Regions from separate parts of the Shewanella sp. DAU305 genome, predicted to be linked through region 1. Evidence: riboswitches for the same ligand, from Rfam matches in the RefSeq annotation. Region 1 holds a riboswitch; the other holds the start of a gene.

Region 1 (6,785 bases):
TGACTCACTGGCCAGCTGCGCCATTCTAAATCTTCTTTTTTGCCGACCTGTGCGCCATCACCGCGGAATTTCTCTGCGATTTCAAGTAACTGCTCGGTATTGCTCGAGCCTTCGACTGGGCAGGGCAAGTTAAGCACCACGTTTTCGACCCGTACTTTAAGCTCAGGGTCGATATCGTCGTAAATGGCTAACTGACCCGCGTTGACAATACCCATGTCCATGCCGACTTTGATGGCGTGGTACAGGAATACCGCGTGAATCGCTTCGCGTACTGGATTGTTACCGCGGAACGAGAACGACACGTTCGACACACCGCCCGAAATCATCGCGTGGGGCAGGGTGGCTTTAATCGCTTTGATGGCATCAATAAAATCGACTGCATAGTTGTCGTGTTCATCGATACCTGTGGCGATGGCGAAAATGTTCGGGTCGAAGATGATGTCTTCTGGCGGAAAGCCGACCTTATCAACCAGCACCCTATAAGCGCGGGTACAGATTTCGATTTTACGCGCCTTGGTATCGGCCTGACCTTGTTCGTCGAACGCCATGATAATGGCCGCCGCGCCGTAGCGTTTCACCAGTGTTGCTTGCTCGATAAACTTGGCTTCGCCTTCTTTGAGGGAAATCGAGTTAACTATGCCTTTGCCTTGAATACATTTTAGGCCAGCTTCGATGACTTCCCACTTAGAGGAATCGATCATAATCGGTACGCGGCTGATGTCGGGCTCAGAGGCGATCAAGTTTAAAAACTTGTGCATGATCTCGGCGCCATCGAGCATGCCTTCGTCCATGTTGATGTCGATGATCTGCGCGCCGCTTTCGACTTGCTCGCGGGCCACATCGAGCGCTTGCTCAAACTTACCGTCTTTGATCAGCTTTAAAAACTTGGCCGAACCTGTGACGTTGGTGCGCTCCCCCACGTTAACGAACAGGGATTGGGCATCGATAGTCAGTGGTTCCAAACCGGCTAAGCGGCAGGCGACGGGGATATCGGGTAAAACGCGCGGGTTATGTCTGTCGACCGCTTCGCGAATAACGCGGATATGTTCAGGCGTACTACCACAGCAACCACCGATAATATTGAGCATGCCTTCGCGCGCCCAATCTTCGATCACATTCGCCATGTCCTCTGGAGTTTCATCATAGCCGCCAAACTCGTTCGGCAGGCCCGCGTTCGGATGCGCCGACACATAACACTCACTGATGCGGGATAATTCTTCGACGTACGGGCGCAGCTCTTTTGGTCCGAGCGCACAGTTAAGGCCGATAGATAATGGCTTGATATGGCGCAGGGAATTATAAAAAGCTTCGGTGGTTTGACCGGTAAGGGTGCGGCCAGAGGCATCGGTAATGGTGCCCGAGATCATGATAGGTAAGCGGTCACTCGAATGCTGGCCAAATAAGTCATCAAATACCGATTCAATCGCAAACAGTGCAGCCTTGGCGTTTAAGGTATCGAATATGGTCTCGACCATAATGATATCCGCGCCGCCTTCAATCAGCGCCTTAGTGGATTCTTTGTAAGCAGTCACTAACTCATCGAAGCTGACGTTGCGATATCCTGGGTCGTTCACATCTGGACTAATCGAACAAGTACGGTTAGTGGGGCCTAACACACCGGCGACGTAGCGTGGAATGCCTGTGGCAGCAAAGACTTCATCACAGGCTTGACGGGCGAGTCGGGCGCCGGCTAAGTTAATTTCGGCGGACAGCGACTGCATGTCGTAGTCGGCCATGGCAATAGTCGTAGCATTAAAGGTGTTGGTTTCAATGATGTCGGCACCGGCGTTTAAGTAGTCGGTGTGAATTTGTTTGATGATGTGGGGTTGCGACAACACCAATAAATCGTTGTTGCCTTTGACGTCAGTGTGCCAATCTTTAAAGCGTTCGCCGCGATAATCCTCTTCTTCGAGCTTGTGGTCTTGGATCATAGTGCCCATAGCACCGTCTAAGATTAGAATGCGCTCAGCAAGCTGTTTACGAATGTCTGCCAATATCTGGCCGGCTTTGGTAGAGGGTATCGTCATAAATAATTACCTTAAATACAGCTAAGTTAAGTCCAAGCATCGACCCTTGTTATGCTAAGTGCAGGGTAAAGCGTGTTGTGCAGTCCAGATATCGGCTCTCGTTATCGACCCTAGTGAGTGATCTAAATTAGCTAACTTAGTTAGGCTAAGTGCATTCCATTCTGCTCGGTCGACATGTTGACTACTCGTTTTAGTTATTCATTGTTAGAGATTGGTTTTGGACATTTAAACGTATAGACGTCCATAATACGCGACTTATGATTGTCAGGGCAAGGTCAAAATTGACTGACGACAATTGAGTCCTATCAGCACTTTTCACCCAGTTTAACGGCTCTTTTTGTAGGACTAGTTGTAGAGCTAGTTGTTGGGCTAGGGCGTAATTGAGTATATAGGACGACGGGTCTAATGTGGGCTTTCAACAAAATGTGCCACGAGTGATAGACATAGGAATACGATGAAACAAGTTCGATTGTTATTGTTACGCCACGGCGAGTGTGAAGGCGGCGCAATTTTACGCGGCCGTGTGGATGTGCCTTTGAGTGAAAAGGGCTGGCAGCAAATGTCGGCAGCGGTTGAGGCGCAGGCAAGTACCTGCAGCGCGATTTATAGTTCGACTTCACGCCGCTGCGGCGAATTTGCCCAAGCCTTTGCCGCCGAATTGCATTCGACGGCGGCATTGATATCTGAGTCAAGGCCATTGCAGGCGCAGTTTTTATCGGGTTTACAGGAAATTGATTTTGGTGATTGGGACGGTCGTCGGCTCGATGAGCTGTATCAGCAAGAGGGCGAATGCTTAGCGGCCTATTGGCAGAACCCTTGGCAAACACCGCCGCCCAATGGTGAGACTATGGCAAGCTTCGAGTCGCGGGTGAATGGCGCCATTGACCAGATACTCGCCGCCGAGTTTGAACGATTGACCGTCGACTCACATAACGCCGAGCAGGCTGTGGGAGCGAGTCTGGGAGTGAGCGTGGCTGCGGGCGAACTGGCTGCCAAAGTATGGGTGGTGACCCACGGCGGAGTGATCCGTCATTTAATGGCGCGCGCCCTTGGGGTTGAACGGGCGGTGGGCTTTTACAGTCAACTCGATTTACCCGTGGCGGCCGTGGTGAGCATTAATGTGCTGCAGGATGAGCACGGCGTTTGTTACTGGCGTTTAGATTGGCCGAGCGGGCGCTGCGAGTGATCCGCGTTGCCCTAAGGTGAAGATTTTTCTTGTCTTACCAGCGTGATTGTCGATTGCCTATTAAGGTAAATATAGGATAATGCTTTTTCCTGACGTCCCCTGACGCACGCGGCCTTGCAAGGCTGGTGGCAGTGTACCGGATGACGTCACAGAAATAGGTGTTGGGAGTTTTGAGTCGTGCGAGTGTGTTCTGTGGCAGTTATGGCCGAGACACGCTGCAAAGGCTTGAAATCAATCTCAACATAATAGGGAATCGGGGAGCTGCTTGTCAGTCAGCCCGAACTGTGCCCGCAACTGTGAGTGACTTTTTATATTGTTTTCAATAGAAAAGTGACGAGTCAGGAGACCTGCCTATTTCTGTTATCGCTGCGTGCAGCCTTAGTTCTCGAGCGGGTGACTCGAGGGAGCCGATGACAATGTGCACAACCTTTTTTAATTCAGGTTTGGACTCGCTAGGAGCACCACTTTGGTGAAACTCTCTGCCATCCAAACGAGCCATGCTTTGAATGACAGCGACACTCGCCCGTCAGCGAGCCAGACGGTCGCGCTCGATGTCAGCCAGTTAAGCTGGTGTATCGATGGCAAAACCATTCTTTCCAATATTAACTTTGCGCTGCCAACGGGGCAGATGTTGGGTTTGATTGGGCCTAACGGTGCGGGTAAGTCTAGCTTGCTACGCTGTTTGTATCGGTTTGTTCGCCCGACTCAGGGCAAAATTACCCTGTTTGATCAAGATATTGAGCGTTTGTCGCCCAAGGCGTTTGCCTGCCGCGTCGCTGTAGTGCAGCAAGACACGCCGCACTATTTTGATTTAACCACAGAGCAATTGGTCAGCATGGGCTTAACACCGCATAAGGGCATGTTCGATACCAATTCGAGCTGTGATGGCGAGCGCATTACCAAAGCCTTAGAGAAAGTCGGCCTCAGTCATAAAATGCATCAACAGTACGAGCACTTATCCGGCGGTGAAAAGCAGCGTGCCTTGATCGCCCGCGCCATAGTGCAGCAGCCGCAACTGTTGATCCTCGACGAGCCAACCAATCACCTCGATGTGCGTTATCAAATCCAAATCCTCGAATTAGTGCGTAGCCTTGGCATCAGCGTGATTGCCTCTATTCACGATCTCAATTTAGCCAGCGCCCTGTGCGACAGTTTATTGTTGATCCATAACGGTGAAGTCAGCGCTATGGGCACGCCAACTGAGGTATTAACCGAGGCGCGAATTGGTGATGTGTTCGGCGTGTGCGCTCAGGTGTCGACCCATCCACAACATAAAAAGCCCTTAATCAGCTACTTTTATGGCTACCATGATTCGACGCACAACATGGCTAATGCTTTGGCTGAGCGAGGCGAGGGCGGATGATTCAGGGAGTAAACAGCATTTCATCTTACATTTGGGGCGTATCGTGACACCTTTGACGAGACAACAACTGATGCTGGTCGCATTAGGCATAATCACTTTGATAACCCCCATTGCCGCCACGAGTTTTGGCGCGGCGAACATCAGTTTTATGGATGTTATCCAAGTGTTTATCAATAAAATGGCCAACCTCACTCAAGCCAATGGCATGACGGAGCGCATCGTGATGGAGCTCAGACTGCCGCGTATTTTACTGGCCTTTGTGGCGGGTGCGGGCTTGTCTTTGGCGGGCAGCGTGCTGCAAACCGTGACCCGCAATCCATTGGCCGACCCTTATCTGTTTGGCATTAGCTCAGGCGCGTCCTTTGGCGCTGTGGTGATGTTGACGTTATTTACGGGGTCTGGATTTTTTGAGAATACGGGTATGGCGGCGAACTCGGGGATTTTTAGTGGCTCGGGCGCCTTGTCGGGTTTGCTTTGGTTTAGCTTGCCCTTCGGCGCTTTTATTGGCGCCAGTTTGTCGGTACTGATAGTGCTGGCCTTGTCTGGCCTTGGGCTCAATAGCCAAGTGGAGCGCATGTTGCTCTCAGGCGTGGCGACCTCCTTTATGTTCGGCGCGCTAACGAGTCTGCTGCTGTATTTCGCCAGTCCGCAGGCGACGGCTTCTGTTTTGTTTTGGAGTTTAGGCAGTTTTGCCAAGGCCAGTTGGTCCTTATTAGTGCTGCCGACACTGGTGATTGGCGCGAGTTTGTTCATTATTTTAGGCATGAAACGGCAGATCATGGCGTTGCAAGCGGGGGATGAAACGGCGCATACCTTAGGGGTGAATGTGCCTAAGTTGCGACTCAATATGTTGCTGCTCTGCTCCTTGATTACCGCGATTTTGGTCGCCACCTGCGGCGGTATTGGCTTTGTCGGATTAATGATCCCCCACACAGTGCGCATGCTGTTTCCCGGTCGTCAGCCGATTATTTTAACGGCGCTGGTGGGCGGATTATTTATGGTGTGGATTGATGTGCTGGCGCGCTGTTTGTTAGGCAATCAAGAGTTGCCCGTGGGGATTATCACGGCGGCCATAGGTAGCATGTTCTTTTTGCTGATTTTGCGTAAACGCAGAGTCATGGCGTAAACACCTAGTCAGAACGTAATCCTAGAGTCATCTAGCAAGCGCAGACTGGCGAGATAATCAGCATTTTTGTTGATATCTGCCCCGCGATTGGAAATGCAAAATTGGACATGTTAGTCATAGACGCAGGATGCGTTGTGGTTATTTAAGATAATAAGTGGAGTGTGGATGTCTCAGTCAGCCGTGTCTTTTCAAATCAGCCCTGTGAGTAAAGCGCAGGATCCGCTGATCCAGCAAAAAATTGATCTTAAGACTAAGCCGCCCGGCGCCTTAGGTCAGCTCGAATCCTTAGCCTTACAGATTGCCCGCGTGCAAGCGACTGATTCACAACAAACGGATCAGCCACAAAATACTGTGCTGAAAATCGTTCATCCAACCATGTTAGTGTTTGCGGGTGATCATGGTATTGCCGCAGAAGGCGTGTCGATTGCCCCTAGCGAAGTGACGCGCCAAATGGTGCAAAACTTTGCCCATGGCGGCGCGGCGATTAACGTTTTTTGTCGGCAGGTGGGCTTTAGGCTCGAAGTGATCGATTGCGGCATTTTAACGCCAGTCGAAGGGGTTGAAGGCATTATCGATCAACGTCTTGGCGCGGGCACAGGGGCGATTCATTTAGAGCCCGCGATGGCGCTGGAAACCGTCGATAAAGGCTTTGCGATGGCGCGCGATTTAATTGAACGTCACCATCAAGCAGGTTGTAACTTAGTCGCCTTTGGCGAAATGGGCATAGGCAATACCTCAGCGGCGGCGGCCATTATGGCGGCGATCATGCAGCTCGATGTGATTGATTGTGTCGGCCGTGGCACGGGCATTAATAGCGAAACCTTAGAACGTAAACTGATGCTGATTGAGCTGGCGTTATTGCTGCATCAAAGTGCCTTAACTGGGCCCAAATCAGTGCTAGCTTGCCTTGGTGGCTTTGAAATTGTGCAGATGACGGGCGCGATGTTAGCTGCTGCCGAGCGCAAAATGCTGGTGGTTGTGGACGGTTTTATCGCCACGGCGGCAGCATTAGTCGCGGTGCAAATCGCCCCTAATGTGCGCGATTATTTGATTTTCGCCCACCAGTCAGACGAGCAAGGCCAT
Region 2 (6,785 bases), 2.0 Mb from region 1:
TGTATGCAAATAAAGAAGAGAGTACATCGAAAGAAATTAATAGCAAAAATGAGACGACTGTCGATAACAGCGATAAAAATAGCTATGAATATTATCTTGGTATTAAACCGCTAAATAAAGAAGAACAAGATAAACAATTTAAGAGTAAATAATAGCAAAAAAAAGCAGCCTTTATATTGAGTTAAAGGCTGCTAAATTCGCTCATTTAGTCAGATATTAAAAACGATAACCAAGGGTTAAACGAATATCTCGACCTCGGCCAGAGTAATAACTATCACCCCAAAGGCCACCGTAATAGCCTGCACTAACATAGTCTTTATCAAATAGGTTATCGATACGCAGGCTGGCAAGCCAAGCATCACGGTTGTAGTTCAAGGCTAAATTACCGAGCACGTAACTGGCCAGCTTATCGCCTTCATTACCGTTATCACCTTCCACAAAGCGATCACCCGTGTAGATAGCTTCGGCAAAGACTTGGAAATGCTCAGCAAAATCCATACTGACATATCCGCGCCCCGTGTGTTTTGCCACCCAAGACAGCTCCTTGCCATCATTATTACCGTCGGTAAATTCGGCATCGATATAGTTATACTCAAGCCCTAGTTGTACTGCTTTAGTCACCTGCCAATCCCAATCGGCACTTGCGCCATAACGACGTGAAGCGTCAGCATTGACATTTGCGCCATCGAAATTACCACCAATAGGTTTAGTGGCGCTTGAGTCATACACAATTTCATCTTCTAAATCGAGACGGTATAAGCTCACTCGTAGGGTTTGGCTAGCAAGAGTCCAATCCCAACCCGCTTCATAGGAGCGACCCGTCTGCGGCTTTAAGCCAAGTACACCAGGCGATGTATAAGCTTGCTCATCCACTTTGGCAAAACGGAAGTTATCATCAGCGCGAACATAAAGTCTGTGCTCAGCAGTTGGACGGTAATTTAAACCCAGTTCAAATGCGTGGGCATTTTCGTCTAAATCCATGCCATTAGGATAGACATTACCATCGACTAACTCGTCGGTCACCCGCGCATAACGACCACCCACAACGTAGCTTAAGGTATGGCTTAAAGGCACTGTGGCTTGTAGATAGGCGCTTTGCATTTGCTGTACATTACTACGCGCCATAGTGTCAAAATCAGCCTTACCACGGCTGATGTCTAAACCTGTGACTAGGTTTAGCTCACCTTGACGCGTACTGTAGTTCGCTAACGCTTTAGGACTAAACATCAACAGTGAGCGTGTGTTACGGCTCTGTCCCCAGTTCAATGATGACACTAAGGTATCGCTGTAATCTAAATCCGCCGCCAGCGCCCAGTTTTGATTGAGCTGATGCTGGTAACCCGTGCGCGCCGCCGTAGTCATTTCATGGGAATATTGCTTATCGTTACCAGAGTAACGTGGGTTATCTTTAAATTGCTTTTCAGTCAGCGAGCCCGGATTTTCACGATCGTTGTCGTAGTAGCTAGTTTCAACAAAGAAGGAGTCTGTGGCCGTTTTATATTGAATGCGACCTAAAATCGACCCTGTTTCATTGGCATTATGCTTGCGGTAGTTGTCACCTTGGTTATAGCTACCAGTGAAAAAGTAACGCCAATCCTTGTTGATCGCGCCAGACACATCACCACGACCTTCATAGGTATCAAAGCTGCCGCCGGATAACTGCACGCTACCACCAGTATTTTCAGGGGATTTAGTGACAATATTGATCACGCCGCCTACCGCTTGGTCGCCATAAAGCACACCCGCACTACCCGATAAAATTTCGATGCGCTCGACTTGGTTAAGCGGTATGGCATTAAGACTAGGAGCAGCGATATCGATATTATTGAGGCGACGACCATCAAGTAAAATCAGCGTGTTATTCACAGCAGTGCTGGCGCTAAAGCCACGCATCGCAAAGCTAGTACCGATGTTATTATCCGAAATTTGAATACCGCTTTGACCGCGTAAAACCTCAGTCACGCTAGTGGCACCGCTCATTTCAATCGCCGCAGCGTCAATCACATTCACATTCGAGGCAATATTTAACGGGGTATTGTCAGAGCGGCCGATCACGACAAGATGCTCGTCGACTTTAGCTGTGCTGGTATCGCCTGCCGCCATAGCGGGCGCGATAACGGAAAAACTGCAAAGGCTACCGATAAGTAGCGCGATTTTGGTTGGATTTGTTCCCATTTTACCTTTAACTCCTGCAAGGAAAACGGGGCATTAGCGCCACGATACTGTTCATTCAGTAAAAGATACTGACAGTGACTATCGCATTTTGAGATCTGCCCACCGAAATCTCAAAAACACCTTTAGGGCCGGTCTCCGGACTTAGGCTATGTTAATCCCTTAAAAATTGGATTAACGCGAGACTGACCTTTTACATTCTGACTATCGGGTTCGGTCTTGAACTCACCAATCAAACGCGGTCTTCTCTCACCTTTTACCGTTGCGGGGGCAGTGCCAGAATTCCACTGGCTTCCCGATTATCTCGCGGCTTTCGCACGCAAGCACCTCAGAAGGTTGACTAAAAATTTGATTCATAGGGTACAGCCATCAATAAAGACTGCTATCGCCCCTTAAGGCTCAGCACATTATAGAGCCTGAGCGCGCGCATTATAGACGTCTATACGGATGAAAGTCCATCAAACTCAAGCGAGCGTCTACAGCCTACTTCAAGGAGAATGGGACTAAAGCGAAGATAAAATCTTGGCTATTATCCGCCTGCAATGGCGGTTTATCGGCAGAAAAAACGGCACCTCGCATCGACTTATGCAACAGATACAAATCTTTATTGCCACTGACAACCGTATAGTAGCCAATTTCCCCTTGAGGAGTTGAAGCATAGGCTTTGGGATTCAGTGGCGTCACACCGTGCATATTGGGCATGGCTGTACAGCCTAGAATAGCCTTAAATCCAGCGTGTCCATCGACTTCAGTGTCGCCTAACTTCTGGTACACCACCTCGCCATCACAGGTCGATTTATAGGTCTCGGCCATCGCATCTAAAAAACGCTCAGGGCTAATACTCTCGGCCATATCCTTAAAACCCTGCACGCAAAATAGCGTACTCCACTGGGTTAATGCTTCCTGCTCTGGCACAAACTCTGCCATAAACATGCCTGCTTGCTCCTCATGATAAGCCTGTTTCCAGCCCGCAGGCAGATTGAACCCTAATTGCTGACCAAATACGGGCAATACATGGGTATGAGCAGCGCCGCTTTCGCTCCGGGGCATAGCTAATGTGGCTTGAACTGGCTCTGAGCCAATTAAGCTGCAGAGTAACAACACACTGGCACCTTGAAATAATCCAATAGGTGAACACAATGCTAATTTCATACTTATCATCCTTGTATCGCACTTATAACTAATACTAATTAATACGACATCATGAAATTGAACAGAAAACACCCAGCATTCTAGCGAATAACCCAGATTGAAAACAGTCAAAAGCCTAGATTAACTGCCACTTTGAAAGAAATAATCACTATCACGGCGTAAATAACAGAGAAATACTCCGTTTATCTGCGCCGTGATGGTAAAAGAGGTTAGTGCTATTCGCTAAACAGCCACATTTTTACTTCAGGTTTAGGCCTTTCCTGACTCAGAATCACCTGTCTTTGTTCTGGCGTTTCGCATTGGGTAACAGGGGTAAAATCCAGCGGCTTAATCACCAACGAATCGGCTGGCTGCAGCGGAGATTTGGCGAACATCTCGTTATTCATCGACCAAGAGACCCATTCCCCCTTTTCACTGATCCCGACATAACCCTCACCCGCCCTCGCTAACCAAGTTAATCGCGGGATGCGTTCTATGAGCTTCTCGACATTTTCTAGGTTAGCCCTATAGCCTACTGGCACGACTTTGCCGTCAGGACGGGTGAATACAAATGATGCTGAACCTATGGTGATTTTGCTTCCCTCCTGCCAATATCGATTGAGGATCTCTTGGGCATAGTGAAAACCATATAGATAGGCGTAGTCACTGTCATCGACGAGGATTTGCGGTACGGCATTGTCACGCAGCAACAGAAATCCCGTGCCGACACTGACAATACTGTTAACGCCTTTAATATCCGTTTGTTTGAGCCAATCGATACCGCAGTTCGTTTCATTGCCCCAAAAGTGCGCCTCTCCCGCTGGACTTAAGATTGCAAAAGCACAGCTATTTGACATAATACTCACGACATCCTGTAGCGCACTGCGAATAGGGTAAATATCGCTACTCTGCCCCCAAGTCACGACACTGCCATCCTTTTTCAAAGCGGCATAGGTCCCTTGGGTATACTCAACACGCACAACATCCATTAACTGCGGCAGCAGCTTTTTCATATTGGTTGAACGTTCAATTTGCCCCCAAATCACAGTGCTGCCGTCTTTCTTAAGTGCCGTAAAACTTCGTCCTTCGGCAAAGATATCAACTATATCCACCAGTTTATCCTGCACATGTTGGCTATTGCCGCCTTCGGGCCCATAACCCCAAGTGTGCACTTTTCCACTGGCATCGAGTGCGGCTACCGCCTCACGGTTAGCATAGAGTTTAGTGATGTTTGTCATACGGCTTTGAAGGGCTTTGTCGAGGCTCAGTTTCCCAGCACGTCCCCAGTACACCACAGTGCCATCTTCACGCAGGGCGGCAAAACCTTCCTTTACAGGCACGACTTGTTTAACGTGTTTAAGCTCCGCAGCAACTTCGCGGCTATCGCCGCCGCTAAAACTGTTTCCCCAAGTGATCACATCGCCATTTTGGGTGATGGCAGCCACTGCCATATCATTTGCTACAACGGTATTTACCGCGGGTAAATCACAGGGAATATGGCGATACTGCGGACTCGGTTTTTCCTTAAATTGGATGAGTTTACCGTTATCGAACTGCAGCAATGACTCGTTATTGCTTTCAATAATGGCCATAGGTTGAGGATCGCTGCAGCCAGAGATCTGCATGGCAACCATGCCCGCGAGTAAAGCCTTAGGCCAAGTGATTCGATGAGTGAGCATTACTTATTTCCTTGTATTTGCTTGGATATGTCATTCAATGTTGTGCAGCGGACAGAGCGAGAATGGATTTACCTAACATCGCCTAGTGTCAAAAACGGGCAGAATTCTAGCAGCTTGTTAATAAAAAGACGAAAACGCTCACAGTTTGCTCTGCAAGTACCCTCCACATGCTAGCGCCTAACTTATGGCATGCTATTCTAAGCATCCAGTACCGCTGTTTAAAGGAGTAACAGTATGACTCGTCACATCATTCTTGATTGCGATCCCGGCCATGACGATGCTATCGCGCTGATCTTAGCCTTAGCTCACCCAGACCTTGTTCCCCTTGCCGTCACGACTAGCGCAGGCAATCAAACCCCAGATAAAACCCTCAACAACGCACTGCGGATCTTAACCCTGTTAAACCGTGGTGATATCCCAGTCGCGGGCGGTGCCACTAAGCCGCTAACACGTCAACTGATTATCGCTGACAATGTTCACGGCGAGACTGGCCTCGATGGCCCAGCATTGCCTGAACCTAGCTTCAGCCCACAAGCCATAACGGCCGTTGAACTGATGGCGCAGCAAATCCGCCAAAGCACACAGCCAGTGACTTTAGTGCCCACAGGGCCGCTGACTAACATCGCCCTTTTACTGGCGAGTCATAGCGAGCTGCACCCTAAAATCGAGCGCATTGTACTGATGGGCGGCGCCGCGGGTGTCGGTAATTGGACCCCAGCTGCCGAGTTTAATATTTTTGTCGATCCCGAAGCCGCCGATATTGTCTTTAAGTCAGGCATTCCCATCACTATGTGCGGGCTCGATGTGACCCATCAAGCGCAAATCATGGATGAAGATATAGAACGGATTCGCGCCATCCCAAATCCAATTGCTCAGTGCGTCGCCGAGTTATTGGATTTCTTTATGATTTACCACAGAGATCCTAAATGGGGCTTTATTGGCGCGCCATTGCACGACCCCTGTACTATCGCTTGGTTGCTCAAACCTGAACTATTTGAGGCACAAGATTGCTGGGTCGGGATTGAAACCCAAAGCGAGTTGACCTTAGGCATGACAGTGGTTGATCGCTATCAACTCACAGGCAAACCCGCCAATGCGACTGTGCTATTTGGGCTCGACAGACTAGGTTTTGTCGATTTACTGGTAGACAGTTTACGTGTCTATGATCCAACTTATCTCAATCGCAGATGAAAGTAACAGTGAGTTTTCTATGAGCCAGATACTCGTTATCGGCAGTGCAAATGCCGACCATGTGATGAAATTTGAGTACCTGCCCGCTGCAGGGAAAACCTTAATGAGCCGAGATTATCGCCTCGAACTGGGCGGCAAAGGTGCCAACCAAGCCGTCGCCTGCGCGCGTTTAGCCAAACCTGGCTCCCGCACTGACTTTATCTGCCACCTCGGCCAAGACAGTATCGGCGATGATATGCGTCAAAGCTGGATTAAAGATGGCATAAGTACAGAAGGAATTAGCCAAATAGCGGAGCAGAGTACCGGTACCGCGATGATTTTTATCGGTGACAACGGTGAAAATACCATTGGTGTTGCTGCGGGTGCCAACGCCACTCTTTCACCCGATGATTTAGAACATCACTATGCTCTGTTTGCTAATGCTCAGTACTTATTAGCACAATTAGAAACCCCTGCAGCCACAGTGGCAAAAGCATTACAAATGGCCAAAAATCTTGGTGTGACGACGGTATTAAATCCCGCTCCAGCGACGGCACTTGGGCAAGATTGCCTCAAGTGGGTAGATATAATTACGCCTAATGAGACAGAAGCAGAAGCCTTAACAGGGGTTGA

What was found. A riboswitch is a leader RNA that binds a small molecule or an ion and turns the genes downstream of it on or off. The one in region 1 is predicted to bind cobalamin.
Region 2: another riboswitch for cobalamin. It lies ahead of OX890_RS19390 (TonB-dependent receptor); the one in region 1 lies ahead of OX890_RS06690 (ABC transporter ATP-binding protein).

Annotation. Positions count from the first base shown of each region.
Region 1 is NZ_CP113808.1:1,548,360-1,555,144, forward strand. Features, by position in the region: gene metH (methionine synthase) at 1-2,027, opposite strand, end outside; gene OX890_RS06685 (histidine phosphatase family protein) at 2,482-3,213, shown strand; cobalamin riboswitch at 3,418-3,582, shown strand; gene OX890_RS06690 (ABC transporter ATP-binding protein) at 3,683-4,576, shown strand; gene OX890_RS06695 (FecCD family ABC transporter permease) at 4,545-5,702, shown strand; gene cobT (nicotinate-nucleotide--dimethylbenzimidazole phosphoribosyltransferase) at 5,868-6,785, shown strand, end outside.
Region 2 is NZ_CP113808.1:4,565,192-4,571,976, forward strand. Features, by position in the region: gene OX890_RS19385 (hypothetical protein) at 1-152, shown strand, start outside; gene OX890_RS19390 (TonB-dependent receptor) at 217-2,175, opposite strand; cobalamin riboswitch at 2,285-2,518, opposite strand; gene OX890_RS19395 (hypothetical protein) at 2,656-3,324, opposite strand; gene OX890_RS19400 (hypothetical protein) at 3,540-4,982, opposite strand; gene rihA (pyrimidine-specific ribonucleoside hydrolase RihA) at 5,217-6,173, shown strand; gene rbsK (ribokinase) at 6,193-6,785, shown strand, end outside.